Regions from separate parts of the Salinivibrio sp. PR5 genome, predicted to be linked through region 3. Evidence: predicted binding sites of a transcription regulator. Region 3 holds the regulator's gene; each other region holds the start of a gene.
The links. Region 3 encodes CRP, which controls carbon source genes, mostly activating them, when cyclic AMP is high. Its sites were predicted from a motif close to TGTGANNNNNNTCACA; they were not measured.
Positions count from the first base shown of each region.

Region 1: the regulator CRP is predicted to act here: its motif matches at 2,033-2,048, upstream of mlc (sugar metabolism global transcriptional regulator Mlc).
Region 2: the regulator CRP is predicted to act here: its motif matches at 2,079-2,094, upstream of BZG82_RS04635 (NupC/NupG family nucleoside CNT transporter).

Region 1 is NZ_MUFK01000037.1:25,174-29,989, reverse strand. Features, by position in the region: gene BZG82_RS12675 (methyl-accepting chemotaxis protein) at 1-503, opposite strand, end outside; gene queD (6-carboxytetrahydropterin synthase QueD) at 753-1,115, shown strand; gene queE (7-carboxy-7-deazaguanine synthase QueE) at 1,224-1,889, opposite strand; gene mlc (sugar metabolism global transcriptional regulator Mlc) at 2,154-3,368, shown strand; gene sstT (serine/threonine transporter SstT) at 3,476-4,693, opposite strand.
Region 2 is NZ_MUFK01000007.1:24,828-29,643, reverse strand. Features, by position in the region: gene yjjG (pyrimidine 5'-nucleotidase) at 1-641, opposite strand, end outside; gene BZG82_RS04635 (NupC/NupG family nucleoside CNT transporter) at 785-2,008, opposite strand; gene BZG82_RS04630 (BCCT family transporter) at 2,650-4,266, shown strand; gene BZG82_RS04625 (DUF294 nucleotidyltransferase-like domain-containing protein) at 4,444-4,816, shown strand, end outside.
Region 3 is NZ_MUFK01000005.1:78,556-83,371, reverse strand. Features, by position in the region: gene astD (succinylglutamate-semialdehyde dehydrogenase) at 1-160, shown strand, start outside; gene BZG82_RS03570 (DUF1338 domain-containing protein) at 171-965, shown strand; gene BZG82_RS03565 (hypothetical protein) at 1,017-1,883, opposite strand; gene crp (cAMP-activated global transcriptional regulator CRP) at 2,012-2,644, opposite strand; gene BZG82_RS03555 (phosphoribulokinase) at 2,896-3,765, opposite strand; gene BZG82_RS03550 (YheU family protein) at 3,825-4,043, opposite strand; gene BZG82_RS03545 (hydrolase) at 4,192-4,816, opposite strand, start outside.

The DNA.
Region 1 (4,816 bases), on a different contig from region 3:
AAGTCATATTCGAGTCGAATAACGCCCAGCACAGTGCCTTCTTCCGCAACATGGCATTGTAGGCAATTGGTCCCGCGATAATCACTGCTGGCTTTCATTGGCAGTGCCACAACCAACCTCTTGCCGGATTCAGAGTCAAAGGTTTCGACAATGGTCTCGCCATCAAGCGCACGTTGGTCGATATTATCTTTTGGGGCTTGTTCAGGGTTGCCTGGACCGAAAAAGCGGGTGATCGCTTCTGCCCGAATAACACGTGCCTCTTCAATACCCTTGTGGGAAAGCATTTTGTCGCGCAGTGTATTGCGTTGGCTGATTGTGCCGGTCAGCATCAACATATTCAGACTATCGAAATAGTTGGATGCTTTATCGAGCGTTTGTTCACTGACTATCGAGGTCATCAGCGCTTTTTGCTGATGTGATTGATAGGCCAACGAGGTCACAAGCACCAGAGCGAAGACGAGAAAAAGCGAAAGGAGAAGTTTGCTCGCGAGAGTCATGCGCATGAGTCAACCGTTTGTTATTAAATTATATGTATGTCAATTGAATTCTGTCAGATCTATGTTAAACCGTGTCTCACCAGATGCCGCGATTCCCATATAAAATGTGTGATTTCATCGACGTAAATTGTCGCACCTTTGCGACGGGCAACGGTTTGCGTTGGCTATAATCGCGCTGATCTCAGGGATAGAGATTGTGTCGGTCAGGGAAGTTGAGTAGCATGCGCCATCTTGTTGTTGATGGGATTTGGCAGTATGACAACTGAACTGTTTAAAGAATTTACCTTTGAGGCCGCTCACCACTTACCGAATGTGCCAGAAGGACATAAGTGTGGGCGTTTGCACGGTCACTCGTTTATGGTGCGTTTGTATGTTGAAGGAGAGGTTGACCCACACACAGGCTGGGTGATCGACTTCGCTGACATCAAAGCCGCTTTCAAGCCTATCTATGATCGTCTTGACCACTACTATCTCAATGAGATTGAAGGGCTGGAAAACCCAACCAGCGAAGTGTTGGCGCGTTGGATTTGGCAACAGGTCAAGCCAAACCTGCCTTTATTAAGCAAGGTAATGGTGAAAGAAACCTGCACCGCAGGCTGCACTTACCGCGGTGAATAAATAAAAGCCGAGTGATAACACTCGGCTTTTTGATCGATATTCTTCATGTCGTGCGGTTGAACTCGCCCGCGAAGTATCGGCCGACACCCGAGTTTTTATCTATTTGCGCTAGGCAATATTTAAATATTTGTGCGTTTGTATCGACAAGCGCCAGCCGCGCGCAATACAGGTATCAATACATAGCTTGGTGGCACGAGACTTTTGACTGACAGGCTGTAGCGCAATGGTTGCCTTCGGTGAAGGTGGGCAGTCGCCAAGCAGCGCATCTAACTGTGCAATGTCTTTCTCGGTGCCCACAGGATGTTTGATTTCGTTCGCGCGCGCCATCGCACTGGCCAGTACCGGTAATTTGCCACGCATATTGATTTTAGGTGACACCGTGACCCAAGTCTGCGGACTGGCTTTGACCTCATATGTGCCACTGGTTTCAATTTGGCACTGACACCCAACCGCTTCTAGCGCCTCGGTTAAGGGCACCAAGTCGTATAGGCAAGGCTCCCCCCCAGTAATCACAATATGTTTAGCCTGATAGCGTTGGGTGATTTCTGTCGCAATATCTTTCGCACTCAGCCAACACCAAGCAGGCGAGTCTTCTGACTTATCGATAATAAATATTTTGTCTTGTTGATCGTTATCATCGGTTTCCCATGTTTGCTTGGTATCGCACCAAGCGCAGCCGACAGGGCAACCTTGCAAGCGGACAAAGACGGAGGGCACGCCAGTAAATGTGCCTTCTCCCTGAATAGTTTCAAATATTTCGTTTACTCGGTACATCATGCTTTCTGGCGGTTCGATTCGACGGCGCATTATGCCAATTTATCCTCCGCAGATCTTGCTTTTTCACGATTGATTGGATTTTTACCATAGTTACTAAATCGTATGGTTTCGTGAGGCTAAACGCGATTTTCACACCTGAAAGTGATAGATATCACGCGGCGACCTTATTGTGCTTCACAATTAGTTCGCAAAGTAAAAAAATTCAATTATACGCATCATCATGAATAGGATCGCCAGATCCCAGCAGTAATAGGACAGGGCATGATTATTGGGCAGCCGGGGCATATTGATCATATCAAGCGCAAAAATGCCGGCACAGTTTACAACTTGATCGACCGCTTTGGGCCTATCTCGCGCATCGAGCTTTCCAAACGCAGCCAGCTGGCACCTGCCAGTATTACTAAAATTGTCCGTGAGCTAATGGACGCACACCTTGTCAAAGAAACACAAATTCAAGAAACCAGTATGCGTGGTCGACCCGCCGTTGGGTTGATGCTGGACAATGACGGGTGGCAATTCTTATCGATGCGTTTAGGGCGCGGTTACCTCACGATGGCTTTGCACTCGTTAAGCAGTGACATTCTGGTACAAGAACGCCATGAGTTGGCGGTGATGCCTCAAGAGGCCTTGCTAGCGACCGTTGTCGAGTACGTTAAAGCCTTCTTTTCGCGTCATCATGACGTGGTGGATCGCGTGACAAGCATCGCGGTGTCGTTGCCGGGTTTAGTGAATAGTGCGCAAGGAACGGTCATTCAAATGCCGCACTTTGAGGTTAGCCATATGCCATTGGGACCCGTCCTGCATCGAGAAACAGGATTACCGGTTTTTGTGGGTAATGATACCCGCTCGTGGGCGCTGGCTGAAAAGTTATTTGGTAACGCGAAAGAATCAGATAGCGCGGTGCTGATTGCCGTTCACAATGGCGTTGGGGCTGGGATTATCCTAGAAGGAAAAGTACTCCAAGGGCGCGTGGGGAATGTGGGTGAGCTGGGTCATATTCAAGTGAAGCCATTTGGTAAGCGATGCTTTTGTGGCAATTATGGCTGCTTAGAAACCGTGGCAAGTTTAGCCGCGGTCATTGAGCAGGTAGAAACCTTGCTCGCAGAGGGGCACCCTAGTCAATTGCGCGGTAAAACCCTCACCATTGACGCGATTTGTGATGCCGCCGTCGCCGGTGATGCGTTGGCGCAACGCGTGATTACAGAGCTTGGCCATCACCTAGGAACGGCGATCGCCATCGTGGTGAATTTATTTAATCCGGAAAAAATATTATTTGGCGGCGAGTTTAACCGGGCGAAATCGGTGCTCTATCCAGCAATCATGGAATGCTTAAAGACGCAAACCATCCCTTTATACAGCCAAAACTTAGTGCTAGAAGAAAGTTATTTCTACACGCAAGCGACCATGCCGGGCGCTGCGATGGTGAAACAAGCCATGTACGACGGCAAACTACTCATGAAGGTACTGGAAGGCTAGTAACGAGCGCATAAACGAAAAAAGCAGGTGCCAAGCACCTGCTTTTTTGTATCAAACCTGAATGGGAGCGCTATCCGCCTTTTGCCGATAAAACGCCCTTTATCGGCTTATCCGTTTTTACGCTCTTCACCCATACAGGCTGCGGCGGTAAAGACTACGTCTGTTGAGCTGTTAAGCCCCGTTTCTGCTGAATCTTGCAACACACCAATGGTAAAGCCAACACCGACCACTTCCATGGCAATTTCGTGTGGGATACCAAACAAGTTACACGCCAGTGGGATCAGCAAGAGTGAGCCGCCAGCAACGCCTGATGCACCGCACGCAGACACTGCGGCAACAATGCTAAGCAGAATTGCAGTGGCAATATCCACTTCAATCCCTAAGGTATGTACCGCGGCGAGTGTAAGAACCGTGATGGTGATTGCCGCGCCACCCATGTTGATCGTTGCCCCGAGTGGAATCGAGACAGAGTAAGTATCTTCATCAAGCTTGAGCTTACGGCACAGCTGCATATTCACAGGGATATTCGCGGCTGAGCTGCGGGTAAAGAAGGCGGTAAGGCCACTTTCACGCAGGCAGCGGAAAACCAGTGGATACGGATTTTGGCGCGTTTTATAAAACACGATCAGTGGATTAACGATCAACGCAATCGTTGCCATACTGCCAAGGAGCACACCAAGCAAATGAATGTAGCCAAGCAGCGCATCAAAACCACTTTGTGCCAAGGTGTTGGCGACAAGGCCAAAAATACCGATGGGCGCAAAACGGATCACGAAGCGCACAATCATAGACACGCCTTCAGACACGTCAGAGAAGACGCGTTTGGTCTCGCTTGATGCATGGTGTAAGGCAATGCCCAAACCAATCGCCCACGCGAGAATACCGATATAGTTGCCGGACATCAGAGCGTTGACTGGGTTATCGACAATATTAAACAGCAAGGTGTTTAATACTTGGGTAATGCCTTCCGGTGGCGCGACAGCTGCATCGGTTGCGGCAAACTGTAAGGTCGTCGGAAACAAAAAGCTCATGGTAACCGCGGTCAAGGATGCCGCCAGCGTGCCGAGCAGGTAGAGGAAAATAATAGGGCGCATATTGGCGCGCTGACCTTTCTTTTGGTTAGCGATAGAGGCAGCAACCAAAACGAAGACCAAAATGGGTGCAACTGCTTTCAGTGCGCTAACAAAAAGCTTACCAAGTAAACCTGCTGTGCTCGCCAACTCAGGCGACAGATAGGCGAGTACGCCCCCGGCAAGAATACCTATAACGATTTGAAGTACCAACGAGTGACCTCGGCTGATACTGGCGAGTTGTGTTTGACTCATGTGTGTCTCACTTCACTGTGTTTTTTATCAATGGCTGTTAATGAATCGTTAGAAGTGGGGAATTAAACCAGTTTGATTCACCCTATGTAAAGTGAAAATTGATACTTTGCACTAGTTAGGTGG
Region 2 (4,816 bases), on a different contig from region 3:
GAGTCCACTTGGTGGGTGGGCGTCACGCCTTCTGGCAGGGGCTTTTTGTCGCGATTCAACCAGCATGTGTCTATGCCTGCGCGCATGCCACCGAGCACATCGGCCATTGGATTATCGCCGACCATGAGGATTTGAGACTTAGGTGGATGGCCCATCTTTGCAAATGCATGCTCGAAGATGCGAGGATCAGGTTTGGCAAAACCGACTTGCTCGGATACCACGAGAGTAGAAATGGCTGGCTTGAACCCTGTTTTTTCTAAACGGACATCCTGTAACGCGGTAAAGCCATTGGTGATAATACCAATGTGTGCGTGTGGACGAATCGCGTTTAGCAATGCTTCTGCGCCTGGGAGTGGCTCACAGATTTCGGCCATCGCATCCAAAAAGTGCTGATTTAGCGTTGTCGGTGCCACTTTAAGCCGCTTTCCCCAGTGGGTAAAGCGTTTGGTTTGCAGCGTGTGTGCGTCTATCTCGCCATTTTGGTATTGCACCCACAAAGGTTTGTTTAGTTCTGAATATTCGGCAAAGGCGTGTTGGTCGAAATCGACATCATAGTGTGAAAACATGCGTTGCAGTCCTGCAAACGCATCAAAGTGAAACAGTGTTTCATCTGCATCAAAAAGAACCCAAGGATACCGCATGGTGACTACATCTCTTTACGTTAAGTAAATGAAGTGTAACAGATGAAGCCCGTTCTCTTCGAGGCTTTTTTGTGCACTCACCGTCCTTGGTGAGAAACACTGAACCGTCAGAATGATGGTAAAACGATCTAGCGTGATTGAGGTTACAAAGTCAGATACAGCCCTGCTAATGTTGCGCTCATCAGATTTGCTAAGGTGGCGGCAAGAATGGCACGCATTCCTAATTTGGCGATATCACCTCGGCGCTCTGGAACAATACCGCCCAGTCCGCCCATCAACATCGCGATCGAAGTGAGGTTGGCAAAGCCGCACAGAGCAAAGGTAACAATGGCTTGGCTATGGGGAGAAAGTGCACCTTTTAGATTCATAAAATCAGCAAACGCCACAAATTCATTCACCGCAATTTTCTTACCAATTAAGGTACCAGCAGTCATTGCTTCCCCCCACGGAATGCCGATGAGCCAAGCGACTGGTGCAAACACATAGCCGAATATCCATTCCAGACTCAACTGAGGCATATTGATCATAGGACCAAGTTTGCCCAACCCGCCGTTAATCAGCGCAATCATGCTGATCACGGCCAGTAAGCTAGCCCCGACTGCCATCGCAATTTGTAATCCACTCAAAGCACCTTGTGTGCCTGCATCGATCAAGTTGACAGGCTTATCGTGGTTATCTTGCTCGGCTTGCGCTTGGGTATGGCTGATAGGCGCTTCGGTCTGCGGGACCATAATTTTTGCCATCATTAGACCGGCTGGTGCGGACATAAAGGCGGCAGCGATCAGGTATTTCATTTCAACACCGAGGCCTGCGTATCCAACCATGGTGCCTCCCGCGACGGAGGCTAACCCGCCGACCATGACTGCAAATAATTCTGAGCGCGTCATTGAGGCGAGAAAAGGGCGCACGACAAGAGGGGCTTCTACCGATCCGACAAAGATATTGGCAGTGGCTGACATCGATTCAGTGCGCGAGGTGCCGAGTACGCGTCTTAGTACGCCACCGATCAGGCGAATAATCCAAGCCATGACCCCTAAATGGTAAAGCACCGCGATCAGAGCGGAGAAAAAGACGATAGTTGGTAAAACGTTGAAGGCAAAAATAAAGCCAAGTTTAAATTTCGCGAGATCACCAAACAGAAACTCAGCACCAATATCGCCAAAGCTAATAATTGCGGACACGGCTTCTGATGCGTTAGCCAGAATACGCTGACCAAGCGGGACGGAGATAATAAACCCGGCAAAGACGATTTGAATAATGAAAGCGCCACCGACGGTACGCCAGTTGATCGCACGACGATTTTCTGAAAATCCAATCGCGATTAGAAAGAGGACGCTAATCCCCAAAAGGCCGATGCCAAATTGCATGATGCTTGCTCCGCAAACGTTAAACTGGGATGGAAAACGATTGCGGCGGTATTGTACTTATTTTTCCAAGTGTGACAAGTGTCACTAATAAATCATATTGTTGCATTATTTTGCATTTTTGTGGCCTGGAGGTTATGTGCTCGTAGGCGAGTCGTGCGAGCTCAGAGCGGCTTCACGATAGGTACTTGAACAGACGCATGCTATTCACGATGTCTTTGTGATCCATCAAAAGTTTTGCTGGTGAACATAGGTATTTTTTGTGAGCACTATCAATGAATTCTTTTTATGATACGGCGTATTTCCGCTAAACCTAGAAGAGGAATGTGTATGACACGATCCTTTATAGCTCTGAAATAAAGAGTTCAAATGAGTTCTAGGCCCCGTCTAGTCTGGGATTGAGTGGATATATTGATTAATAGCTGGTTATAAAATCGACATTTGGTTAGTGCCCTAATTAAATCGTTACGCATTTATGTTAGGGTAGTGAGCTGTGTGGATGTTGCGGTTCTTGCTGCTGGTCAACTTTTTTATCCGCGTTTTGCGATGAAAAGGCCAATTGAGCGCACAGGCCACCGACACTCACAGGCTTCCGAACAAACGGACTAAGGAGTTAACTCGTGAGCGATAAAAGCCATGAAGATATGATGAAACCGGACGGGAAAGTTAACCCGATCGATACTGACTACCAGGTCGGTCAGGATAACGTGGCCGTTAAACTTGGCCCGTTTGGTTTTGATATTCACAACCGAGTATTTATGGTCTCGGGGCTGGCCATTATGGCCTTTGTATTTGTCACTTTGGCGTTTCAAAACCAAATCGGCCCTGTTTTTGGTGATCTTCGGGGTTGGTTGACCTCGAACCTAGACTGGTTCTTCCTTTCTGCAGGTAATATTTTTGTTATCGCCTGTCTAGTGCTGATTGTGTCACCTTTGGGTCGCGTTCGTCTCGGCGGGACAGAAGCTAAGCCGGATTATAGCTATGCGGGTTGGTTTGCGATGTTGTTTGCCGCCGGTATGGGTATTGGTTTGATGTTCTACGGTGTTTCAGAGCCGTTAACACACTTTCAAACCTCATTGGGCGGTACCGCTGTTGATGCAAACGGTATTCGTACCGACTGGGCACCGTTAGGTGCTGCAGCCGGAGATGCTGAAGCGGCTCGACGCCTAGGTATGTCTGCAACGATTTTCCACTGGGGTCTTCACCCTTGGGCTATCTACGCTGTCTTGGCGCTAGGTCTGGCTCTGTTTGCCTACAACAAAGGCTTGCCTTTGACCATGCGTTCTGTCTTTTACCCGCTCTTTGGCGAGCGTGTATGGGGCTGGACCGGCCACGTGATCGATATTCTTGCGATCATCGCGACCCTCTTCGGCCTTGCAACGTCACTGGGTCTCGGTGCATCACAGGCGTCTGCTGGTCTTCACTATCTGTTTGATACCCCACTGGGTAACACCACTGAGGTGCTGCTTGTCATGGGTATCACCGCGATGGCCATCCTGTCTGTGGTTGCCGGGGTAGATAAAGGGGTGAAACGCCTTTCCGAAGTGAACATGCTGCTTGCGCTGCTACTGCTTATCTTTGTGATTGCAGTGGGTCCAACGCTAGCCATTTTGACCGGTTTCTTTGGTAACCTCGCCGCGTACCTTGAAAACTTGCCTGCGCTGTCTATGCCGTTTGCACGTGAAGATGCCAACTTTACGCAGGGCTGGACTTCGTTCTATTGGGCATGGTGGATTTCATGGTCCCCATTTGTAGGTATGTTTATTGCGCGTGTATCTCGTGGCCGCACAGTGCGTGAGTTCATCACCTGCGTATTGCTGATCCCATCTGCTGCTTGTGTGTTATGGATGACCGCATTCGGTGGTACCGCGATTGGTCAATTTGTAAACGAAGGTTACACCGCAGTTGTTGATGCAGAGCTGTCACTGAAACTGTTTGCGATGTTGGATGATTTGCCGTTGGCATCGATTACCTCATTCATCGGTATCATTCTGGTTATCGTGTTCTTTGTGACCTCGTCTGACTCGGGCTCATTGGTTATCGATACCATTTCTGCAGGCGGTAAAGTGAACGTGCCAGTGCCACAACGTGTTTTCTGGGCGTCGTTCGAGGGTCTAGTTGCGGTGGCGCTTATCCTTGGTGGTGGCTTGGTTGCCCTACAAGCGATGGCGGTTTCAACCGGCTTCCCGTTCACGATTGTACTCTTGGTGGCGACAGCTTCCTTGTTTAAAGGGTTGGCATCAGAGCCGCGCGCTAAGTAACTGTACGTGCTAAGTAACTAACAGTTAGCTATGATGAAAAAGGCAGGCCCTCGGGACTGCCTTTTTTATTACCAACAACTTTGATATGTGATGGGTGAGACAACGCTTTAAGGTTTCATCTATTGTAAATAGTCAACCGCATACCCTTGCACTTTCTCGCAACGCTAGGTGAGCATCATGGAAGCTGAACAAGTTGAAATTGCGACATTTCTTTCCCAATACGCCCCTTTTGAATCGATTCCCGAAGAGGTGGTTGCTGAGGTCGCGCAAAGCATCGAAATTAGTTATCACCGAGCGGGCACGACGATTTTTGCCTACGGCGATGAGATTCATGATTTAGCCATGATCCGTAGCGGTGCTGTCGAGCTGTATCGTCGTAATGGCACCTTGTACAACCGTATCGCCGAGGGGGATATTTTCGGTCAGATGGGGCTTTTGATGAACAACCGAGTGCGTATGCCCGCCAAGGCGATCGAAGACACCTTGGTATACTTCATCCCTGAGGCGACATTTAACCGCTTGTTTGATGAATTTGAACACTTTGCCGATT
Region 3 (4,816 bases):
CAGTGGGGATGCACCATTTGGTGGTCCGGGCGCGTCGGGTAACCTGCGTCCAAGTGCTTATTATGCCGCCGATTATTGTGCCTACCCTATGGCATCGATGGAAGGCGAGCAGGTCACCTTGCCCGAGAGCTTTGCGCCGGGGATCACGCCTCTTGATTAAGGAGAATAACATGGATAGTTGCCAAGCGTTATTTGACAGATTGTGGCAAGACTACACACAGCGTCTTTGCCCTTCTGCGCAGAAAGTGCATGGGTTGCTCGAAGAAGGCCAACCCCTGATCAATGATCACATTGCACTGCGCACCTTTGCACTGCCTAATGTAGGGCTGGACAAGCTTGCCCGTCCTTTTATTGCGTTGGGCTATGAACCGAAAGGTGAGTACACCTTTGAAGCGAAGAAGCTCAACGCACGTCACTACGAGCATCCCGACCCTTTGATGCCGAAAGTGTTTATTAGTGAATTGATGGTCGGCCAATGCTCGACAAGATTGCAATCTATCGTGCGCGACTTAGTGGCGAATGTGGATGATGATGCGCTGAAAGGGAGCGATTTTCTTCATCAAGGACGTTTGTGGGAGTTGGATTGGCAAACCTACAAGACGTTAGCGGATGAAAGTGAATATGCAGCTTGGGTGGCAGCGCATGGCTATGGGGCGAACCACTTTACCGTCAGCGTGAATCAGCTGAACAACCATGATAGCTGTCAAGCGGTCAACGATACCTTGCGCCAAAATGGGTTTACCATTAACGAATCTGGCGGGGAGGTCAAAGGGGATGCATCAGTCTTTTTGGAGCAATCCTCGACGATGGCTGATCGCGTGCCGGTGCAATTTAGCGATGCACGCCATGATATTCCGGGGGGGTTCTACGAGTTTGCGAAACGGTATCCGCTTCCGGACGGTGAACTTTATCAAGGTTTTGTCGCCGCCTCGGCTGATAAAATCTTTGAAAGTACGCATCAATAGTGGCGAGAGAAGAAAAGGAGAGCGATGCTCTCCTTTTTTGGGTGGCTGTGTTTAGCGACTTTCAATATCGAGCCAGAATTTATCGTCAATCGCCTGAGTTTCATTACTCAGATGTGGGTTGTCGACGCGAATAAAGGTGCGCTCACCAATATTGGCTTTCTCAAAGGTCTCTTTTACCAGAGGCGCATTCTCAAAAAATTCGATGAAGGATCCGTCTTGATAGGCGGCCGCAAAGGCATCATTGAGCATGGTCGCCACCTCTGGGTTTTGGGGCGATACAAACAAGAACATCGGGAAGCGATAGATCAGCATTAAGTGCGGATCGACCAACAGATTTGCATATTGAGGTCGCTCTGCCAGCTCGCTAAAAGGCTCAATCAAAGCACGCGGGAAGAGGTCAGCCCGTCCGGTATCGACGGCTTTAAAGATATTCTCAAAGCTTGATATTTCTCGAACCCGAAATCCCGCCGACTGCAAGACCTTCACATCCGCCCAGCCTTGCCCTTGGATCATGGTCAGATTATTGAGCCCTGCTTGGTCACTGATTTGTGCAAGCTTGGGTTCGGTGGCTTGATTGGTAATGAACAAGCGATGGCCTAATAGACCCCGAAAAACTGGATAACGGATGGGAAGTAATTCTGACTCAAGGGTACGGTCGGCCCCGAGCCAATCTACCGTCAGTCGTCCTTGTTTCAGCATTTCTACTTTACGAGACTGAGAGCCAATTTGGCCTTGAAAGGGCTGTAACGTGACAGACTTACCCGATTTTTCCGCTAAAAACTCAATCAAGTCGATAGCGTATAAATCGAGGGCAGAGCCAGCCCGTGGTTCTGGGTGGACAATGGTGATATTCGCCGCAGCAGTTGAAGAAACCGCCGCGAGTAGCAATGCAGCAAGGGTGTGACGTAAGCTTCTCATAAACGACATCCTGTTAATCAGTTGTTAGATGGGTCGTTTTTGAAGTGTAGAACTTAGGTAATGAGTTTCCAGTCAATAAAAATAAAAAACCGACGCAAAAGCGCCGGTTTTATCGCAACACGCGAGGATTAGCGTGTGCCGTAAACCACAATGGTTTTACCGTGAGCTGAGATAAGATTCTGCTCTTCCAGCATTTTAAGGATACGCCCAACCGTCTCACGCGAACAGCCAACAATTTGACCGATTTCCTGACGCGTGATCTTGATTTGCATGCCGTCAGGGTGAGTCATGGCGTCAGGTTGCTTCGCCAAGTTCAGTAGGGTTTGTGCAATGCGGCCGGTCACGTCCAGGAAGGCAAGGTCTCCCACTTTCTGGCTGGTCACTTGCAGGCGACGCGCCATCTGAGAGGAGAGACGCATCAAAATGTCTGGGTTAACTTGGATCAGCTGGCGGAATTTCTTGAATGAAATTTCTGCCACTTCGCAAGGTGATTTCGCACGTACCCATGCGGTGCGCTCTTGGTCCTCTTCGAACAGACCAAGTTCGCCGATGAAGTCACCTTGGTTAAGGTAAGACAGGATCATCTCCTTGCCTTCTTCATCTTTGATTAGTACGGCCACAGAACCTTTCACGATGTAGTACAAGGTCTCCGCCTTTTCCCCTGCATGGATCAGAGTACTTTTGGACGGGTACTTGTGAATATGACAATGTGAAAGGAACCACTCGAGTGTAGGGTCTGTTTGAGGTTTTCCTGGAACCATATAACTTATTTCCTCTGCATGTGTTGCCCGGCAACGACGTCCTGTCTTTGTCTGAATGGAAACCCATCAGTCCAATGCACAGAATACGAGGTCTTGGCGCAGGCTACAAGCTCACTGTATGTTAACAAGAGTGTATCTTTTTTCTATCTGGATTTCTTGATTTTGATCTAAGCCAACCGCCTAAAAATTCGGCAAAAATGTGGCTAAGATCACGACCTGAGAAGTAATACACGTTAAGTGCGCTACGGCGCTTAACCTATCTTGCCTTTCTCAATCAACTGTTGGATCAAGGGGCGAATAATCAGCTCCATCGCAAATCCCATTTTACCGCCGGGCACGACCAGCGTGTTGTGCCGAGACATAAAGGCGCCACTGATCATTTGCAGTAAATAAGGAAAATCGACGTTCTTCATGCCACGAAAGCGGATCACGACAAAACTTTCGTCGAGTGACGGGATCCCTTTTGCATTCAGCGGGTTAGATGTATCTACGGTTGGGACGCGTTGGAAGTTAATATGCGTGCGAGAAAACTGCGGCGTAATATAGTGCAAGTAATCGTCCATGGAACGCACAATGGAGTCCGTAACGGCCTCGCGGGAATGGCCGCGGTCGCGCGTATCGCGGACAAACTTTTGAATCCACTCCAAGTTAACGATAGGCACCATGCCGATCAGTAAATCAACATGTTGGGCGACATTGACGTCACCATCCACCACTCCGCCATGCAAGCCTTCATAAAATAATACGTCGGTATTTTCAGGCAGATCTTGCCAGGGAGTGAAGGTGCCCGGCATTTGATTATAAGGCACGGCTTCATCAAAGGTGTGTAGATAACGACGATACTTGCCGGTGCCTTGTTCGCCATATTCTTTAAAAAATTGCTCAAGGCGTGGGAAGTCGTTGGCCGTGGGGCCAAAGTAGCTAATATGACGACCTTGTTCACGTGCTTTACGGATCTCAACATCCATCTCTGGCCGCGTGAAGCGGTGAAAGCTATCGCCCTCTAACCAAGAGGCTTTGATGTTCATCATATTGAACATCTTGCGAAACGCTTCGGAGGTCGTGGTTGTGCCTGCGCCAGATGAACCGGTCACAGCGATGATTGGGTGTTTAGCCGACATGACGAGCCCTGTCATTGATCAGTCTGAATTTACACCGCAGCCCACAATGGGAGGCGGTGTTACGGTCTGAGATCGCGCTGACGACGAATATCCACTGTCTCATGCAGCTCAGAGTATACAATCACGGCATCGCCGGATTTTAATTGTTCGCGCACTTGTTCAACTTTCTCAGCAAAGCTGACTTCCTGCTCACCGTAATCTGTCCCTTCCCGCAACACAAAGTGCTCAATTAAATTGGTCAAGGTTTCGGCTGGCACAGATTGCCATGGAACCATCATACTACATCACCTTTTGCTGACACCTAGATGGCACGGACGCCATCTCCGTGCTTAGGTTGTGAATTAGCTCCCATTTTACCGAATTATGCGCGTAGGTGCAGTGTATCTATGTCGATTCAGTCACAATTTATCGTGACGAATAGGGGCATCAGGTGTCGAGTTGCTCAGCTATCCACGCGGGCACTGCCTCTTCCAACCATAAACGCGGTGCACGCCAACGGCCAGTGACAAACCCAACATGTCCGCCATGGTCAGTGAGTTGATAGCGTATATTGGCCGGTAATGGCGTGGTTGGGATCACCGCGTCGGTCATAAAAGGATCGTCTTTGGCATGAATGATGGTCAAAGGGGTGCGGATCGCAGGCAACACGGATAGGCCACTGCATTGCTGGTAGTAATGATGTGCGTCCTCAAATCCATGCAGTGGTGCGGTGACGGTTTGGTCAAACTCGAATAAGGTCGCAATACGGGGCTGCTCGCCAGCTTGCCAACGACCCACTTGGGCGTGCCGCGTAAGCTTATCTGACAGGGTTTGCCGCATCGATCGGAGCAGATACGCTTGGTAGACACGTGAGAATCCTTGCTGAATGCGTAACGAGCAGGCGGCAAGGTCTAAGGGGGGTGACACTGCGCAGCCACTGGAGACGATCGGATCGTCCGCATACTCTGCCAAATAGCGCACCAGCATGTTGCCGCCTAGCGATACGCCCACAGCATGAATGGGATGCTGAGGATAACGCATGCGTAATGTGGTCAGAAAATAGCGTGCGTCT